DNA from 4 places in the Kaistia geumhonensis genome. Region 1 is predicted to be linked to each of the others. Evidence: predicted binding sites of a transcription regulator. Region 1 holds the regulator's gene; each other region holds the start of a gene.
What was found. Region 1 encodes LexA, which represses DNA repair genes until DNA is damaged. Its sites were predicted from a motif close to TGTTCNNNNTGTGTTCNG; they were not measured.
Positions count from the first base shown of each region.

Region 2: QO015_RS14065 (helicase-related protein) is a predicted target of LexA. The motif match lies at 1,672-1,689, and genes of this name have one in related genera.
Region 3: dnaE (DNA polymerase III subunit alpha) is a predicted target of LexA. The motif match lies at 2,745-2,762, and genes of this name have one in related genera.
Region 4: QO015_RS17255 (putative DNA modification/repair radical SAM protein) is a predicted target of LexA. The motif match lies at 1,981-1,998, and genes of this name have one in related genera.

Region 1 covers NZ_JAUSWJ010000001.1:211,165-215,477, reverse strand. Annotated here, with positions in the region: gene QO015_RS01010 (L,D-transpeptidase) at 1-177, shown strand, start outside; gene QO015_RS01005 (amino acid ABC transporter substrate-binding protein) at 291-1,313, shown strand; gene lexA (transcriptional repressor LexA) at 1,448-2,152, shown strand; gene QO015_RS00995 (cell envelope integrity EipB family protein) at 2,309-3,163, opposite strand; gene QO015_RS00990 (RidA family protein) at 3,373-3,834, shown strand; gene QO015_RS00985 (glycerophosphodiester phosphodiesterase family protein) at 3,846-4,313, shown strand, end outside.
Region 2 covers NZ_JAUSWJ010000001.1:2,964,578-2,968,890, forward strand. Annotated here, with positions in the region: gene rpmB (50S ribosomal protein L28) at 1-86, opposite strand, end outside; gene QO015_RS14060 (DUF3108 domain-containing protein) at 363-1,277, shown strand; gene QO015_RS14065 (helicase-related protein) at 1,765-4,313, shown strand, end outside.
Region 3 covers NZ_JAUSWJ010000001.1:820,152-824,464, forward strand. Annotated here, with positions in the region: gene dnaE (DNA polymerase III subunit alpha) at 1-2,524, opposite strand, end outside; gene QO015_RS03810 (zinc-dependent alcohol dehydrogenase) at 3,019-4,029, opposite strand.
Region 4 covers NZ_JAUSWJ010000001.1:3,657,689-3,662,001, reverse strand. Annotated here, with positions in the region: gene QO015_RS17260 (UdgX family uracil-DNA binding protein) at 1-754, opposite strand, end outside; gene QO015_RS17255 (putative DNA modification/repair radical SAM protein) at 751-1,965, opposite strand; gene QO015_RS17250 (serine hydrolase) at 2,255-3,856, shown strand; gene QO015_RS17245 (nucleoside hydrolase) at 4,023-4,313, opposite strand, start outside.

The sequences.
Region 1 (4,313 bases):
CGCGCACTCTATCTCGGCGACACCGTCTATCGCATCCACGGCACCAACCAGCCGCAGACCATCGGTCATGCGCTGTCGTCGGGCTGCTTCCGCATGGTGAATGCCGACGTGATGGATCTCTACGAGCGGGTGCCGGTCGGCACGAAAGTCGTCGTGCTGCAGCGCGCCAAGCTCTGATCAGCGGTTCGGAAGGGCGCGCGCCGCTGGTGCGCGCCTCTGGCCGGCGCGTCGCGCCCGCCGCAACAGTCAACGGCCCGCCGGCAAGGCGGCGCCGACAACGGGGAACCGACATGTCCATCCGATCCGCCCTGACCCTCTTCGCCTCGGCCGCGGCGCTCGCAGCCGGCATCTCCGCCGCCGGCGCCGCAACGCTCGACGACGTCAAGGCCCGTGGCACGCTCAATTGCGGCGTCAACACCGGCCTTCTCGGTTTCGGCCAGCAGGACGCGAGCGGCGCCTGGTCCGGATTCGACGTCGATTTCTGCAAGGCGGTCGCGGCCGCGATCTTTGGCGATCCCGCCAAGGTCACCTATGTGCCGCTCTCGGCGACCGACCGTTTCGAGGCGCTGAAGTCGGGGAAGATCGATCTTCTGTCGCGCAACTCGACATGGACGCTCGGCCGCGAGGCGGATCTGGACATCGCGTTCGCCGGAGTCACCTATTACGACGGCCAGGGCTTCATGGTGAAGCGCGCGAGCGGCAAGACGTCGGCGCTGGAACTCGACGGCGCGACGGTCTGCGTTCAGACCGGCACGACGACGGAGCCGAATTTCATCGACTTCTTCAACACCAACAACATGAAGTTCACCGCCGTGCCGGCGGCGAGTTCCGACGAGGCTCTCGAGGCCTACAAGGCCGGCAAATGCGACACGATCACCTCCGACGTGTCCCAGCTCTACGCCGAGAAGGCGAGCCTCCAGGATCCCGCCGACAGCATCATCCTGCCCGACGTGATCTCCAAGGAGCCGCTCGGCCCGGCGGTCCGCGAGGGCGATCCCGCATGGCGTCTCTTCATTCAGTGGGTGAACTTCGCCCTCATCAACGCTGAAGAGATTGGGCTTTCGTCGGACCGGATTGACGAGGCCAAGGCCTCGACGAAGCCCGAGGTGAAGCGGCTCGTCGGAACCGAGGGCGATTTCGGCACGAAGCTCGGCGTCCCGAACGACTGGGTCGTCGCCGTCGTCAAGGCCGTCGGAAATTACGGCGAGATCTACGAGCGCAATCTCGGCGTCAATTCGAAGCTCGGCATCCCGCGGGGCCTCAACCAGATCTGGAGCAAGGGCGGCATCCAGTATGCGCCGCCGATCCGCTGACGGCGGGCCAGGCGTATCGCCGCCCAATTCGGACGCGCGCTCTGTGCACTAACGCACGGTCCTTGCGGAACATCAGGGGAACGGATAGGTTGTTCGTGTTTTGTACCGGATGATTCTGGCGCGCGGACCCCGAAATGCTCACGAGAAAACAATATGAGCTTCTCCTCTTCATCCAGGAGCGTCTGAAGGAAGCGGGCGTTCCCCCGTCCTTCGACGAGATGAAGGACGCTCTCGATCTGAGGTCCAAGTCGGGCATCCATCGCCTGATCAAGGCGCTGGAGGAGCGCGGCTTCATCCGCCGCCTGCCCAACAGGGCACGAGCGCTGGAGGTTGTCCGCCTGCCGGAGGCTATGTCGCCCGGCCTTGCTCGCCCGAAGAAAGCCGGCTTCGCGCCGAGCGTCATCGAGGGCAGCCTCGGGCGCATGCGTGGCGTCGAGACGCCGGAAGCCGCCAACGATCCGGTCGTCGTGCCGGTCATGGGCCGCATCGCGGCCGGCGTGCCGATCTCCGCGATCCAGACCCAGAGCCACGCCATCACCGTGCCGCCGGAAATGCTGGGGCCGGGCGAGCATTTCGCGCTCGAAGTGCGCGGCGATTCGATGATCGAGGCCGGCATCCTCGACGGCGATACCGTGCTCATCCGCAAGACGGAGAACGCCGATAGCGGCGACATCATCGTCGCGCTGGTCGACGAGGAAGAGGCGACGCTGAAGCGGCTGCGGCGCCGTGGCGCGTCGGTCGCGCTCGAGGCGGCCAATCCCGCCTATGAGACCCGCATCTTCGGCCCCGACCGCGTCCGCATCCAGGGCCGCCTCGTCGGCCTCATGCGCCGGTACTAGGGCAGAGGGCAGAGCAGCCTTTCGATCGGCGATCCCGGCGCGCGTTGGCCGGGTCGCATCGCTGATCGCGCCGATCGGACGAGCGCGCCCGGCCGTTCGCAGCTGCCATCGGGCTCGGCATGCGCTTTCGTCGGGGCTTGCCCCGACGCCCTGCCCTTACCGGCAGTTCTTCGCCGCGACCTTGGTCGGGCTGAGATCGAGCTGCACCAGCTTTCCCTTGAGCGCGAAGTCGCCATAGTCGAGCTTCATGCGCCGCGTGATGCCGTTCTCGTAGATGATGAAAGACAGCTCGTAGGAGGGCTTCTGCTCGCCGTCCGATTTCTCGTCGGTGAAATAGCTGATCGTCACCGGCCAGGAGCGGATATTGGCGAGGCCGGCGCCCCGCGCCGTCGCCTCGTCGCCCAGATCGTCGGTGCCGGCATTCTCCGCGCCGATCACGGCCGAGGTCGCATAGGACTTCTTGCCCTGGTCCGAGCCGTCATAGAGGTCGATCTGCATGAAATGCTTGCCCGCGCGCGCCGCGTCGATGATCGCGGCGAGATGCTGGTTGGGGAAGCTGAAGTTCTGCGGGATCGTGAAATGCGCCGGCTTCGGCTTCGCGATGGTCACCTGCACGTCGCCGGCGCCGCGCGCGGCCGAACCCGAGCTATCCTCCGAGATCGTGCCGTCGACGAAGCTCTTGGTCGAGAAGTTGAAGGTCTTGCCGGCAACATCCTCGAAGGTCGTCGTCGCAACGTCGGTCAGCCGTGCATTGCCGTCCTCGTCGCTGATGCGCGTCACGAAGCGGAGCCGCGTCGTATAGCCGTCGCAGGCCGAGCCGGCGAAATCATAGACCATGCGTCCTTCGGCGTCGCTCACGGTGTCCGAGGAACTGTCTTGGTCGAGCGTCAGGTCGTAGACGGCGCGGTGGGCGACCATCGCGGTGACGCTGCCCGTCGCGGCGAGCGCCGTGCCGGCCGCGCCCGCGAGGGCCGCGAAAAGGGCGGCGGAGCAAAGGGTCCTGGCCGTCATGCGCTGAAGCACCGAAGCGGGCATCGTCTGGGGCACTCCTCCGTCGTCACCGCGACATCATCCCATTTCAATCTCGAAAGGCTGCAAAGTCCACGACGATTCGCGACGATGCCCGGGATGATGAACCGCTTATTGCCTTGCAGCACGGCCGAAATCGGGCGAAACCAGCGCGGTTCCCTTCTGATCCGTTCCTGCCGGAGTCCGTGCCCATGAGCGCCATCGAAGCCCGCCTCGCCTCGCTCGGCATCACGCTGCCGCAGCCGGCCGCGCCAGCCGCCAACTATGTTCCCTTCGTCGAAAGCCGGGGAATGCTCTACATCTCCGGCCAGATCCCGGTCGGCCCGAACGGTGTCGATTATGTCGGCAAGCTCGGCGAGGAGTTCGGCATCGAGGAAGGCCGGGCCGCGGCCAGGCTTTGCGCGATCAACATCCTGGCGCAGGCGCGCGCCGCCCTCGGCGATCTCGACCGCGTCGCGCGGATTGTGAAGCTCACCGGCTTCGTGAACGGCACGCCCGCCTTCACCGATCAGCCGAAGGTCGTCAACGGCGCGTCGGATTTCATGGTCGAGATCTTCGACGAGAAGGGCCGCCACGCCCGTTCGGCGGTCGGCGTCGGTGGCCTACCCTTCGGCGTCGCCGTCGAGGTGGAAGCGATCATCGAGATCGCCTGAGGACGCACCGTATGGCTCCCGCCTGGCTGACCGCGCGTCCGATCGCCCATCGCGGCTACCACGATGCCGCCGCAGGCCGCGTGGAGAACACGCTCTCGGCCGTCCGCGCGGCGGTGGAGCATCGCTTCGCGATCGAGGTCGACCTGCAGCTTTCGGCGGACGGCGCGGTGGTCGTCTTCCATGACGATACGGTCGACCGGGTCCTCGAGGGGACCGGCCGTGTCGACGGCTTCAGTCTTTCGGCCCTCAAGTCGCTCGATTTCCGCAGCGGCAGCGACCGCGTGCCGACGCTCGGCGAACTGCTCGCGACGGTCGCCGGCGCGGTACCGCTGGTGCTGGAGCTGAAGAGCGATTTCTCGGGCAACCGGAAGCTGGAAGAGGCGGCGGCGCCGATCCTCGCCGGCTATGACGGTCCCGTGGTGGTCATGTCCTTCGATCCCGACTCCATGGCCGCCATGCAGCGGCTCACGCCGCAGATC
Region 2 (4,313 bases), 2.8 Mb from region 1:
TAGCGGCGGCGGCTCTTGTTGTTGGCATGGCTGACGGTATTGCCGGTCAGCACGGCCTTGCCGGTCAGCTCGCAAACTCGCGACATTACGAAAATCCTTCTCATCTGCCGCGCGCGCCGGCCTCGGCATCCAACACGGCCAGTTCTTTCGAAAGTGGCGCTTCTCATAGAGAGGGAAGCCGCGTCCGTCAAGCTTTGCCGGGTATCGGCGCGAGACCGGCGCGGCCGCGTTCCTTCATCGATCGATACGGGAAGGCTAACACTTTGGTCAGAACTTTGCGCGCATCATGGTTAATGAAGTGATGCGAGCATGAATGGCGGGCCGCGGCTGCGGCGCGCGGGTAGAAGCGTGGAGCAGCAAGCATGACCCCGATGGCGAGGACGCACGAGGCGCAGCCGGCTGAGCGGCGGAGGGTCGGCCATGGCTTCGCGGCCGGGGCGCTCGCGGGGATGCTTGCCTTGATGGTGTCCGCCGGCGCCCCCGCCGACGCCGCCTCGCCCAAGAAGGGGCTCGCCGCGCCGCGCAGCGGTTCGGTTTCCGCCACCTACACCATGGGCCTCAACGGCATCACCATCGGCCGCTTCAGGCTGGACGCCACCGTCGACCAGCCGAATTATGCGATCACCATCAAGGGAACGACGAGCGGCATCTCGCGCCTCGTCTCCGACGGCACGGGCCTGCTCAAGAGCAGCGGCCGCCTCGCGGGCGGCGCCATCCTGCCGGCCAGCTACTACCTCGACACCACCGAGAACGGCGAGACCTCGAGCATCGTCGACATGCGCATGCGCTCGGGCACCATCGTCTCGGCGACGGCGCTGCCGCCCCTGCCGATCAGGGAAGACCGCGTGCCGCTGCTGCCGCAGCACAAGCACCACATCGTCGATCCGCTGTCCGCGATGATCGCGCCGCTCTATCCCGCCAATATGGCGCGCGCCTGCAACCGCACGATTCCCGTCTTCGACGGCTGGCAGCGCTTCGACATCCGCCTCTTCTACAAGTCGACCGCCGAGGTGAAGGGCGAGAACGGCTCCTATTCGGGGACGGTCTATGTCTGCGGCGCCCGCTATGTGCCGGTCGCCGGCCATCGGCCGAGCCGCGAGGCGGTGAAGTTCATGGAGCGCAACACCAATCTCGAGGTCTGGCTCGCGCCCGCCGCCGATGTCGGGGTGATGCTGCCCTATCGCATGCAGATCGGCACCGAGGCCGGCGTGCTCACCATCCACGCCTCGCGCTTCGCGGCGAACGGCGACGACGTGAAGCGCGCCGCCTCCAACTGAACCTGTCCGATTTCGGGACGCCGGCCGCGCTTCGTGAACGCGCGGCCGGCGTTCTCGTATCCATCGTCTCGCGACCGCCGTCGGGCTGTGTCGAGATATGGTGGCCGGCTCGGGAAGAGCCGCGAGATATCGGAGGAACGAAGCGGGAAACCGGGGTTCCCAGCGATTCGTCCGCGCTCTGTTCCCGCTCCGGACCGAAGGTTAAGGCCGATCGCTCAATTCGTCGCGATCCCGCTCATCCTTCCTTAACCTTCGGCGGCGAGGCGGCGCGCCGGCTTTTTTCCGCATGGGCCGGTTTGGCGGTAGATTGCGGCCCGGCACTCCCCATATACTTGTTCATGTCGCGGCGGGAACAGAACGGGAAGCCGTGCCGGTCAGCGATTCGGGCCGCTTTTGTTCCTGAGTTGTTCGTAGCGGCGGATGTGGTCCTGTCTTCGGGCGCTCCGACGATCCTTCCGCCCAATGCCGAGGTGAGACCACCCGCCCCATGACGGACAGCATCAGAGCCACGGGCGCCGGAGCAGGCGGCCGCGGCGTTACGGCCGTTCTCGGTCCGACCAATACCGGCAAGACCCATTTCGCGATCGAGCGCATGCTCGCCCATTCGAGCGGCGTCATCGGTCTGCCGCTGCGCCTCCTTGCCCGCGAGGTCTATGGCCGCATCGCCGCGCGTGTCGGCACCGAGGCGGTGGCGCTCATCACCGGCGAAGAAAAGATCATTCCGGCTCATCCGCGCTACCGGGTCTGCACGGTGGAGGCGCTGCCGTCGGAGACCGACGCGTCCTTCCTCGCCATCGACGAGATCCAGCTCGCCGGCGATCTCGAGCGTGGCCATGTCTTCACCGATCGCATCCTCAATCTGCGCGGCCGCGACGAGACGCTGCTGCTCGGCGCCGCCACCATGCGCGGCATCATCGAGAAGCTCCTGCCGGGTGTGACCGTCATCACACGGCCGCGCATGTCGCTTCTCACTTATTCCGGCTCGAAGAAGATCACCCGCCTGCCGCGCCGCTCGGCCATTGTCGCCTTCTCCTCCGATGAGGTCTATGCGGTGGCCGAGCTGATCCGTCGTCAGCGCGGCGGCGCCGCCGTTGTGCTCGGTTCGCTGTCGCCGCGCACCCGCAACGCCCAGGTCGAACTGTTCCAGAACGGCGATGTCGAATTTCTGGTCGCCACCGATGCGATCGGCATGGGGCTCAATCTCGACGTCGATCATGTCGCCTTCGCGCAGGAGCGGAAGTTCGACGGCTATCAGTATCGCCGCCTGACGGCGTCCGAGTTCGGGCAGATCGCCGGCCGCGCCGGCCGTCACACCCGCGACGGCACCTTCGGCGTCACCGGCCAGGTCGATCCGCTCGACGACGATCTCGTCGAGGCGCTGGAGAATCACCAGTTTCAGCCGGTGCGTACGCTTCAATGGCGCAACCGGTCACTCGATTTCCGCACGCTCGACACGCTGCGCATCAGCCTCGAGAAGCCGCCGGCGATGGAGGGCCTTTCCAAGGCGCCGCCTTCCGTCGATGTCGCCGTTCTGGAGCGGGTCGCGCGTGATGCCGAGGTCAAGGCGCTGGCCGACCGGCGCGAGCGCGTCCAGCTCTTGTGGGATATCTGCCAGATTCCGGATTACCGGCGCATCGCGCCGGCCAATCACGCCGAACTGGTGACAGAGATTTTCGGCTTCGTTGCGCGCAACGGGGCGGTGCCGGACGACTGGTTTGCCCGGCAGGTCGCCTTCGCCGATCGCACCGACGGCGACATCGATACCCTCGCCAATCGCATCGCCCATATCCGGACCTGGACCTTCGCCGCCAACCGTCCGAACTGGCTTCGTGATCCTCGGCATTGGCAGGAGCGCACGCGCGCGATAGAGGATCGTCTTTCCGATGCGCTGCACGAGCGATTGACGCAGCGTTTTGTCGACCGGCGCACCAGCGTCCTCATGAAGCGGCTGAGAGAAAACGCGATGCTCGAAGCAGAAATCACCTCGTCCGGCGACGTGCTGGTGGAGGGGCAGCATGTCGGAAGCCTGCAGGGGTTCCGCTTCACGCCGGATCCCAAGGCCGACGGACCGGACGCCAAGGCGATCGCGGCTGTCGCGCACCGGGCTCTTTCCGGCGAACTGGAACGGCGGGCCGAGAAGATCGGCCGGGCGCCCAATCCCGAATTCGCCCTGTCGAGCGACGGCACCCTGCGCTGGCTGGGCGCGCCGGTGGCGAAGATCATCTCGACCGACGATGTCCTCAAGCCGCGTCTCCTGCTTCTCGCCGATGAAGGGCTGACCGGCCCGTCGCGCGAGCGGGTGCAGGACCGGGTCGATCTCTGGCTGAAGAGCCATATCGAGACGCTGCTGAAGCCGCTCTTCGACCTCCTTGCCGGCGCCGAGCTCACCGCGCCCGCCCGCGGCATCGCCTTCCGCCTCGTCGAAGGCCAGGGCGTGCTCGACCGGTCCGAGATCGCCGAGGACCTGAAGGCGCTCGACCAGGAGTCGCGCGCCGGCCTTCGCAAGCTCGGGGTGCGCTTCGGCGCCTACCATGTCTATGTGCCGGCGCTGCTGAAGCCGGCGCCGAGCGCGCTCAACGCGCTGCTCTGGGCGCTGAAGAATCAGGGCCTCGATACGCCCGGCCTCGCCGAACTGCCGCAGCTCTCCTCGTCCGGGCGCACGACGATCCTCGTCGATCCCACCTTCGCGCGGCCGCTCTACAAGGTCGTCGGCTATCGCATCGCCGGCAACCGCGCCGTCCGCCTCGATATTCTCGAGCGCCTCGCCGACATCATCCGCCCGCTGATCGCCTGGAAGCCGACGCCCGACAATCTGGTGCCCCCCGATGGCGCGGTCGACGGCAACGGCTTCACCGTCACCGTCTCGATGATGTCGCTGCTCGGCTGCTCGGGCGAGGACTTCGCCGGCGTGCTGAAATCGCTCGGCTACCGCATGGAGCGCCGTCCGGCCCCGCCGAAGCCGGCCGCACCTGTCGCGGTCGAGGCACCCGCGGCGCCGGTCGAGGCTGCGTCCGAAGCCGCTCCCGTGGCGGACGA
Region 3 (4,313 bases), 610 kb from region 1:
GCCCGTCCTCGACGTCGAACACGGCGCCGGATCGGTTGACCGAGGGCAAGTCGACCTGAATGTTGAGTCTTATTGCTTCACGTCGAAAATCGTTGATTTTGTCGGTGTTGCCCATGTCGAGCGTCATCGACGCCGCCAGGAACTCCGTCGGGTAGTTCGCCTTGAGATAGGCCGTGTGATAGGAGACGAGCGCGTATGCGGCGGCATGACTCTTGTTGAAGCCGTAATCCGCGAACTTCGCCAGAAGGTCGAAGATCATGTCGGCCCGTTCCTTGGCGAGCCCCCGCTCGACGGCGCCGTCGACGAAGCGCACGCGCTGCGCATCCATCTCCGCCTTGATCTTCTTGCCCATCGCGCGGCGCAACAGGTCGGCCTCGCCGAGCGAGTAGCCCGACAGGATCTGCGCGATCTGCATCACCTGTTCCTGATAGATGATGACGCCGTGCGTCTCCTTGAGCACCGGCTCGAGCAGCGGGTGCAGGAAGTCCGGTTTCTCCTCGCCATGCTTGCGCGCGTTGTAGACCGGGATGTTGTCCATCGGGCCAGGACGATAGAGCGCGACGAGCGCGATGATGTCCTCGAAGCGGTCGGGCCGCATGCCGACCAGGGCCTTGCGCATGCCCTGGCTTTCCAGCTGGAACACGCCGACCGTCTCGCCGCGCGTCAGCATGTCGTAAGTCGGCTTGTCGTCCAGTGGCAGCGCCGAAAGATCGAGTCTTATCCCGCGCTTGGCGATGAGCGCTAATGCGGTTTCGAGGACGGTGAGCGTCTTCAGGCCGAGAAAGTCGAACTTCACCAGCCCCGCGCTCTCGACCCATTTCATGTTGAACTGGGTGACGGGCATCGAGGAGCGCGGATCGCGATAGAGCGGCACGAGCGCGTCGAGCCGGCGGTCGCCGATCACGATGCCGGCGGCGTGGGTCGAGGCATGGCGATAGAGCCCCTCGAGCTTCTGCGCCATGGCGAGCAGCCGGGCCACGGTCGGGTCCTCGTCGCGGGCGGCGCGCAGGCGCGGCTCGTCCTCGATCGCCTTGTCCAGGGTCACCGGATTGGCCGGGTTCTGCGGCACGAGCTTGCAGAGCCGGTCGACCTGGCCATAGGGCATCTGCAGCACGCGGCCGACGTCGCGCAGCACCGCGCGCGCCTGCAGCGTTCCGAAGGTGATGATCTGGGCCACCTGGTCGGTGCCGTATTTCTGCTGGACGTAGCGGATGACCTCGTCGCGCCGGTCCTGGCAGAAGTCGATGTCGAAGTCCGGCATCGAGACGCGTTCCGGGTTGAGGAAGCGTTCGAAGAGCAGCGCGAAGCGCATCGGATCGAGATCGGTGATGGTGAGCGACCAGGCGACGAGGGAGCCGGCGCCCGAGCCGCGGCCTGGACCCACCGGAATCCCTTGCGATTTCGCCCACTGGATGAAGTCGGCGACGATGAGGAAATAGCCGGGGAACTTCATCTTCACGATGACGCCGAGCTCGAATTCGAGCCTTTCGGCGTAGTCCTCCGGGGAGAGTCCCGGCGCGGTGCCATGGGCGGCAAGACGCCGTGCCAGGCCTTCGCGCGCCATCTGGCGGAGCGCCTCGACCTCCGCCGCCTCCGCTTCGGCCGGATCGGCGTCGGCCCCGGCGAAGCGCGGCAGGATCGGCTTGCGCTTCACCGGCCGGTAGTGGCAGCGCAGCGCGATCTCGACCGTATTGTCCACGGCCTCGGGCAGGTCGGCGAACAGCGCCACCATCTCGCCGCGCGTCTTGAAATAGTGTTCCGGAGTCAGGCGCCGGCGCTTCTCCTCAGCGATCACCGCGCCCTCGGCGATTGCGATCAGAGCGTCATGCGCCTCGTAGTCGTCACGCTTCGGGAAGAAGGGCTCGTTTGTGGCGACGAGCGGCAGCCCGAGCCGATAGGCGAGCGCGACGAGATCGGCCTCGCAGCGCTCGCTGTCGGGGCCATGGCGCTGCAGTTCGACATAGAGGCGATCGCCGAAGGCCGCCGCGAGCCGCACCAGCCGCGCCTCGGCCACGACGCCCTGCCCTGCGCGGAACGCCTGATCTGCGGGACCGGCCGGGCCACCGGTGAGCAGGATCAGCCCGGCGGCCGCAGCCTCGAGGTCAGCGATCGAGACATGGGGCCGCTCGCCGGCGTCGGTTTCCATGAAGGCGCGGGAAACGAGGCGAACGAGATTCCAGTAGCCAGTCTCGTCGGCTGCCAGAGCGACGACGTCGGCCAGCGGTTTCGCGCCCGCTTGCGGCTTGCGGGCCGGCTCGAAGCCATCGTCGAACCAGACGGCGAGCTGGCAGCCGATGATCGGCTGGATGCCCTGCTCGGCCATCTTCTCGGAGAATTCCAGCGCGCCAAACAGATTGCCGGTGTCGGTCAGCGCGAGCGCCGGCTGCTTGTCGGCAATGGCGAGCTTGCCGAGAGCCTTCAGCGGCAGCGCACCTTCGAGCAGCGAATAGGCGGAATGCACCCGAAGATGCACGAAACCGACACCGCCCGCCGCCAGGGACCGCCGCTCGCCCGTTACGCTCATAGCCACCTCGCTCGAAGGTCCATCGCCAGACCTTATCCCGCGAGTCGTCTCCGCCCGTCCACCGCCGCGGACCCGCGGCAGCCGGCTAGACGACGTGGGCGATCAGCTCCGACCAGAGGGTGATCATGGCGACGAACGAGGCGAGCGCGGCAAGGGCAGCGAGATCACGGATCAGCATGGACATCGTCTTATCCTCCGAAACCACCAAGATATCCCCATATGTTCACGTTCTGTTCTACTCGTCAAGTTTGTTGCCGCCTCCTCGGGCCGGTCCAACAGCGTGCTCTTCCGGCGATCACCGGCGCGGGCGGCAGCGGCATAGGAAATCCAGCCGCGAGAGGGGGACGCCCAGCACCAGCTGGGCATCCCTCGCATCGAGATGGAGCGAGGCCAAGACAGGCGTTGGCGCACCCGCCATCACGCTGACGGGGCAATCGCGCAGCAGACAGGCATCTGATGTCCGGCGGCGCCACCGGGCCCGATGGCGTTGCTCGTCAGTTGCGATCGTCGTCCTGAGGGAAGATCAGCAACTTGCCGGTGCCGGGTGCATTGGCGGCGAGCGCGGCGTACGCAGCCGCCGCCTCGCGAAGCGGATAGCGCCCGGTCACGAGAGCCGACGGTTTCAGCCGGCCTCGGCCCAGCAGGGAGAGCATGGTTTGCCAGACGCCGGGGCTGCCGAGGGAGCCGGTCAACGTGTGATCGCTGACCACGATGTGGTCGACATCGACCGGCAAGTGCGGCTGCCCGAAGAGGCCCACCACCACGAGCCTGCCGCCGGGCGCGAGGACGGCGAGCGCCTGCTGCAGGGCGGCGGGATGGCCACTCGCCTCGATGACGATGTCGAAGCGCTCGTCCGGCTGAGGTCGACGCGCGCCCATCGCTTCTGCGCGGGCGACCCTGTCGTCATCGACCTCCATGATCGCGACATCCGCGCCGTGATAATCGAGCGCGATGGCAGCGACGAGCCAGCCGATGGTGCCTGCGCCCACGACCAGGATCGACCGCCCCGGCCGCCAGTCGGCGCGCTGGACGGCGCGAAGCGCCACGGCCGCCGGCTCGGCGAAGGCCGCGTCCTCTATCGCGACATCGGACGGCACGCGATGCGCCGCGCGAGCGGGAAAGGCAAGAAGCCCGCTCATGGCGCCGGCCTGGCGAAGGATGCCCGTTTCTGCCCTGTCGGGACATTGGTGATAGCTGCCGGAAAGGCAGAGGCGGCAATGGCTGCAGCCGATGCTGCATTCGCCGACGACGAGATCACCCGGCGCGAAGCCGAGCACCCCCTCACCGTGACAGACCACGCGGGCGACCCACTCATGGCCCGGCGTCAGCGGGAAGGTCGCGAGGCCCTGGCGGAGATAGACCATGCTGCCGTCGGACAGCTCAAGGTCGGTCCGGCAGAGCCCGACGGCGAGCGGCGCCAGCAGAAGCTCGCCCGGCCCAGGCTCCGGGGACGGCCGCTCGGAAAGTTCTACCCTGCCGGGACCGGCGATGACGATGGAGCGCATAAGCTTGTCCGACAAGTGGCGGTGACGTGCGAAGCTAACGGTCCCTTCCGGTCACCGCTACGCCGATTTCGGATGATTTCGATCGAAACCGCAGCATTTTCCGGACGGCCAACGGTTCCCCGCGGCGCTTCTACCCGTATCGATGGCACGCAGGTCATCGCCGATATCAAGACCGGCGCGGACGATCGACATGGGCCCCGTCGCCGTCGCCGCTCGCGGCGACCAGTTTCGGCACGCTCCCCTTGCGCCGATGGCGGCGCACCAACGTCATCTGCACTGCACAA
Region 4 (4,313 bases), 3.4 Mb from region 1:
TCATCTCCCCAACGCGTGAGGCGGCCGATCGGACGAGGCCCGGGATGAGGTTCGCCTCCGGCAGGTTGCGCCAATAGCGCTTCGGCATCTCCGCTCGCATCAACGCCGGATTGACCCGGGCCGGGTTGAAGGCGCTTTCGTAGTAGCCGCGCCAGCTTTCCTCGATAATGTCCCCGCCCGCCGCATCGCGCCGATCCGCCGCCGGGCCGATCGCCAGCGCGACGGTGTCCCAATGCAGCGAGCCCACGGGGGTCAGGATCGACCAGCGCATGCCGCGGAAGCGATCGACGAAGAAAGGCGCGGCGAGCGCGAGAACAAAGTGATCGGGCTCGAACCAGGCGACGAAATGCTCCCCGCCATCGGCCGGGACGGCGCGGAAGCGGACGAAGGCATGCATCTTGTGCACATCGCGCCGGATCGTCTTCGCCATCATCGCCAGGCGATGGACGAGAGGATCGCTCGCGAGTGTGAGCAAGTCGCGCTCTCCGTGCAGCACCCGCCAGATGAGCGCATAGAGGAGCGCATACCGCTCGGGATCGCGATGACAGACGACGAGACCGACGAGATCGGCGACCGCGCGCGGAAGCGCCAACCGCGGCGCCTCGGGTACCTGTCCCTCGCCAAACAGGGCCGGAATGCCGCCTGTGGTCCATACGATGTCTTCAGGCGGCACCTGCCCGGCGAAGAGGGCCCGGGCGGCGCGCCGGAACCCGTCGAGATCGGCGCCCTCCTGAAGCTCGACGCGCCGCTTCATTCGAAGAGGTTCAACTGCCGCGCCGGCGGCGTCAGCCGGTCGCGGAGATCCGCCCGGTCGATCAGTCGGGCGGGATGATGGTCGGCCGTCACCAGGAATACCCTGGCGCGGCGGAGGCCGCCGCTGAGCCGCGCGACGTCCTCCCATCTGAGCCGGGTCTGGCGCCGGCTGGCGATGATCTTATCAACCGCGCGGCTGCCGAGCCCGGGAACGCGCAGGAGCAGTTCGCGATCAGCGCTGTTTACATCGACCGGAAAGCGCTCTCGATGCTTGAGGGCGTAAGCCAGCTTCGGGTCGATGCGCAGATCCAGCATACCCCCCTCGCCGCCGGCCGCGATCTCCTCGACTGTGAAGCCGTAGAAACGGAGCAGCCAGTCGGCCTGGTAGAGGCGGTTCTCGCGACGAAGCGGCGGTGCCTTGACCGGCAGATTCGGGCTCGCTTCGGGAATCGGGCTGAAGGCGGAATAATAGACGCGCTTCAATCGGTATTCCGAATAGAGCGTGGCGCTGGTGCGCAGGACCGCCTCGTCGGTGGTCTCGTCGGCGCCGACGATCATCTGCGTGCTCTGGCCGGCCGGCGCAAAGGAGCGCCGCTCCTCGCGCGCCTCGGCGATGCGCTCGCTCATCTGGCCCATGGCCGAGCTGATCGAGCGGCTGTCCTTCTCGGGAGCCAGCCTCTTCAAGCTCACATCGGATGCGAGTTCGATGTTTACGGACATCCGGTCGGCAAAAAGGCCGGCCTGTTCCAGAAGCCAGGGGCTCGCTTCAGGGATGGCCTTCAGATGAATATAACCGGCGAAGCCATGGTCGCGACGCAGCTTCCTCGCCACCAGCATCATCTGCTCCATCGTATAGTCGGGCGAGCGTATGATACCGGAGGACAGGAAAAGCCCCTCGATATAGTTGCGCTTGTAGAAGCCGAGCGTCAGATCGACGACTTCGTCGACGCTGAACCGCGCCCGCCGCACATTCGACGAGCGGCGGTTGATGCAGTACGCGCAGTCGAACAGGCAGTAATTGGTGAGCAGGATCTTGAGGAGCGACACACAGCGTCCGTCCGGCGTGTAGGAATGACAAATGCCGCTGCCTGTCGTCGAGCCGATACCGCCGGGCTTCGCGATCCGCTTCTCCGCCCCCGACGAAGCGCAGGAGGCGTCGTATTTCGCTGCATCGGCGAGGATGCGGAGCTTGTCGAGGCTGCTCTGTGCCATCGGCCCACCTTTCTATGTTCATGTTTTGTTCTAACAGCCTCGCGCGTCGGTTTGGAGTCACTTGTGAACAGAGAGACGACAAGCTTTCGGTCGGGTGCCACCGGCATGGGACACCATCGTCTAAGCACGGCTGATTGCCGGCGCGTGTATCCGGAGCGTCTGACCTGATGGCCGAGTCTTGTCGGCGCAGGCGTATTTCGCGCTAGAGTTCCGATCGCGACATGTCGTCGAATGCACCGATAGACCGGTACGGGCGCTTCGCATGATGACCACCGGGGGAGGACCTGACATGATGAATGACCGCGCCCCAGGTTCGGACGGATTTGCGTCGCGCGCCATCGATCGGACGCTGAAAGCGTCCCTCGTAGCGCTCGCCCTTCTCGCAAGCCCGGTGCTCGCTGCTGCGGTTCTTGCCGATGTGCTGCCGCCGCAGATATCGGCCGTTCCCATTCCCGACGGACAGATCGATAAGGCGGTCGCCGGCCTCGACGCGATTGCTCAGTCGATCATGAGCCGCACCGGCATTCCGGGTCTGGCCATCGCCGTCGTCCATGACGGGCGAACCGTCTACGCCAGAGGCTTCGGCGTGCGCAAGGTCGGCGACCCGGCTCCCGTCGATGCCGACACGGTCTTCCAGATCGCCTCGCTGTCGAAGTCGCTCGCCGGCAGCGTGGTCGCCCACGCGGTCGGACGTGGCGTCGTCGCATGGGACACGCCGGTCGTCACCCACCTGCCCTGGTTTGCGCTGAAGGATCCATGGGTGACGCAGCATGTCACGATCGCCGATCTCTTCAGCCACCGCTCGGGTCTGCCGGATCATGCCGGCGACGATCTGGAGGATATCGGCTTTGATCGGCGAGCCGTCCTCGAGCGTCTGCGCCTGTTGCCGCTCGACGGCTTTCGCGACACCTATGCCTACACGAATTTCGGACTGACGGCGGCCGCTGAATCGGTTGCCGCCGCGGCGGGGAAGCCATGGGAGGATCTCGCCGAGACCGCCCTCTACGAACCTCTCGGCATGACCTCGACGAGCTCCCGTTTCGCCGATTTCGAGAAGCGGCCGGATCGCGCCTTCGGCCACGTGAAGGTGGGCGACGTCTACCAGCCGAAATACCAGCGACAACCGGATGAGCAATCGCCTGCCGGCGGCGTCAGTTCGTCGGTGAACGATCTGGCGCGCTGGATGGCGATGATCCTTCAGAAAGGCGAGTTCGGCGGCCGGCGGATCATTCCCGAGGACGCGCTGCTTCCCGCGATTACGGCTGAAATGATCTCGTCGCCGTCCTACGCCGTCGACGCGCGGCCAGGCTTCTATGGTTACGGTTTCGGAGTGGGGATCACGCCGGCCGGCCGGACGCTGATCAGCCATTCGGGCGCCTTCGCGCGCGGAGCCGGCACCTATTATGCCATGCTGCCCTCGGCCGATGTCGGCATTGTCATCCTGACCAACGCGGCATCGACCGGCGCGGCCGAGGCCATCGGCGCATCGTTCATGGATCTCGTCCAGTTCGGCGACATCACGACGGACTGGTTCGCCCTGTACGGGCCGCGTCTCGGCGCGCTCTCGAAGCCGGTGGGCGATCTCGTCGGAAAGCAGCCACCGGAACATCCGACCGCGGCCGCGGCACTCTCGAGCTATGTCGGCGTCTATGCCAATCCCTATTTCGGCGAGGCGACGATCACGGAGGTCGGCGATCGTCTCGAGCTCTCGATCGGTCCAGCGCGCCAGACCTACCCGCTGCGCCATCGGGACGGCGGGACGTTCGCGATCAGCCCTTCCAGCGAAAACGAGCCGGACGGCTCGCTCTCGTCGGTCGCCTTCGGGCCGGCGGGCGAAATGAGGATCGGCTATCTCGGCGGGAACGGCTTCGGCCTGTTCATCCGGCGCTGACGGACTCGGGGTCCGCGGACCGGGAGGATATGACGGTCGCCGAGAGACCCCTTCTCACCTCGCCCGGGGGTGCCGGGGACGACGCGCTGCGCTTGCTCGATGCCCGAATTGCAGCTTCCGAAAGCAGAAGAGGCCGGCCGGGATCACCGGCCGGTTGCCGCCGTCCTCAGGCTGCGGTGATCGTGTCGCGGTAGAGCGACAGCAGCCGGGCCGTATCGACGTCGATGCAGACGGCGTGCGAGGGGCGGTCGTCCCAGGGCCCGGGCGGGAAATTGTACTCGTCCGGCTTCAGCATGGTCTGGCCGGTCGCGATCCCATCGGTGACGACGCGGATCGATCCGCGCCGCGTCGTGAAGAGCGACGGATCGATGAGATAGGCGACGGCGGAGGAATCGTGGACGAACATGTCCGCGACGCCTGCCGCGTGATGGAACGCCACGTAGAAGCGCGTGATGTC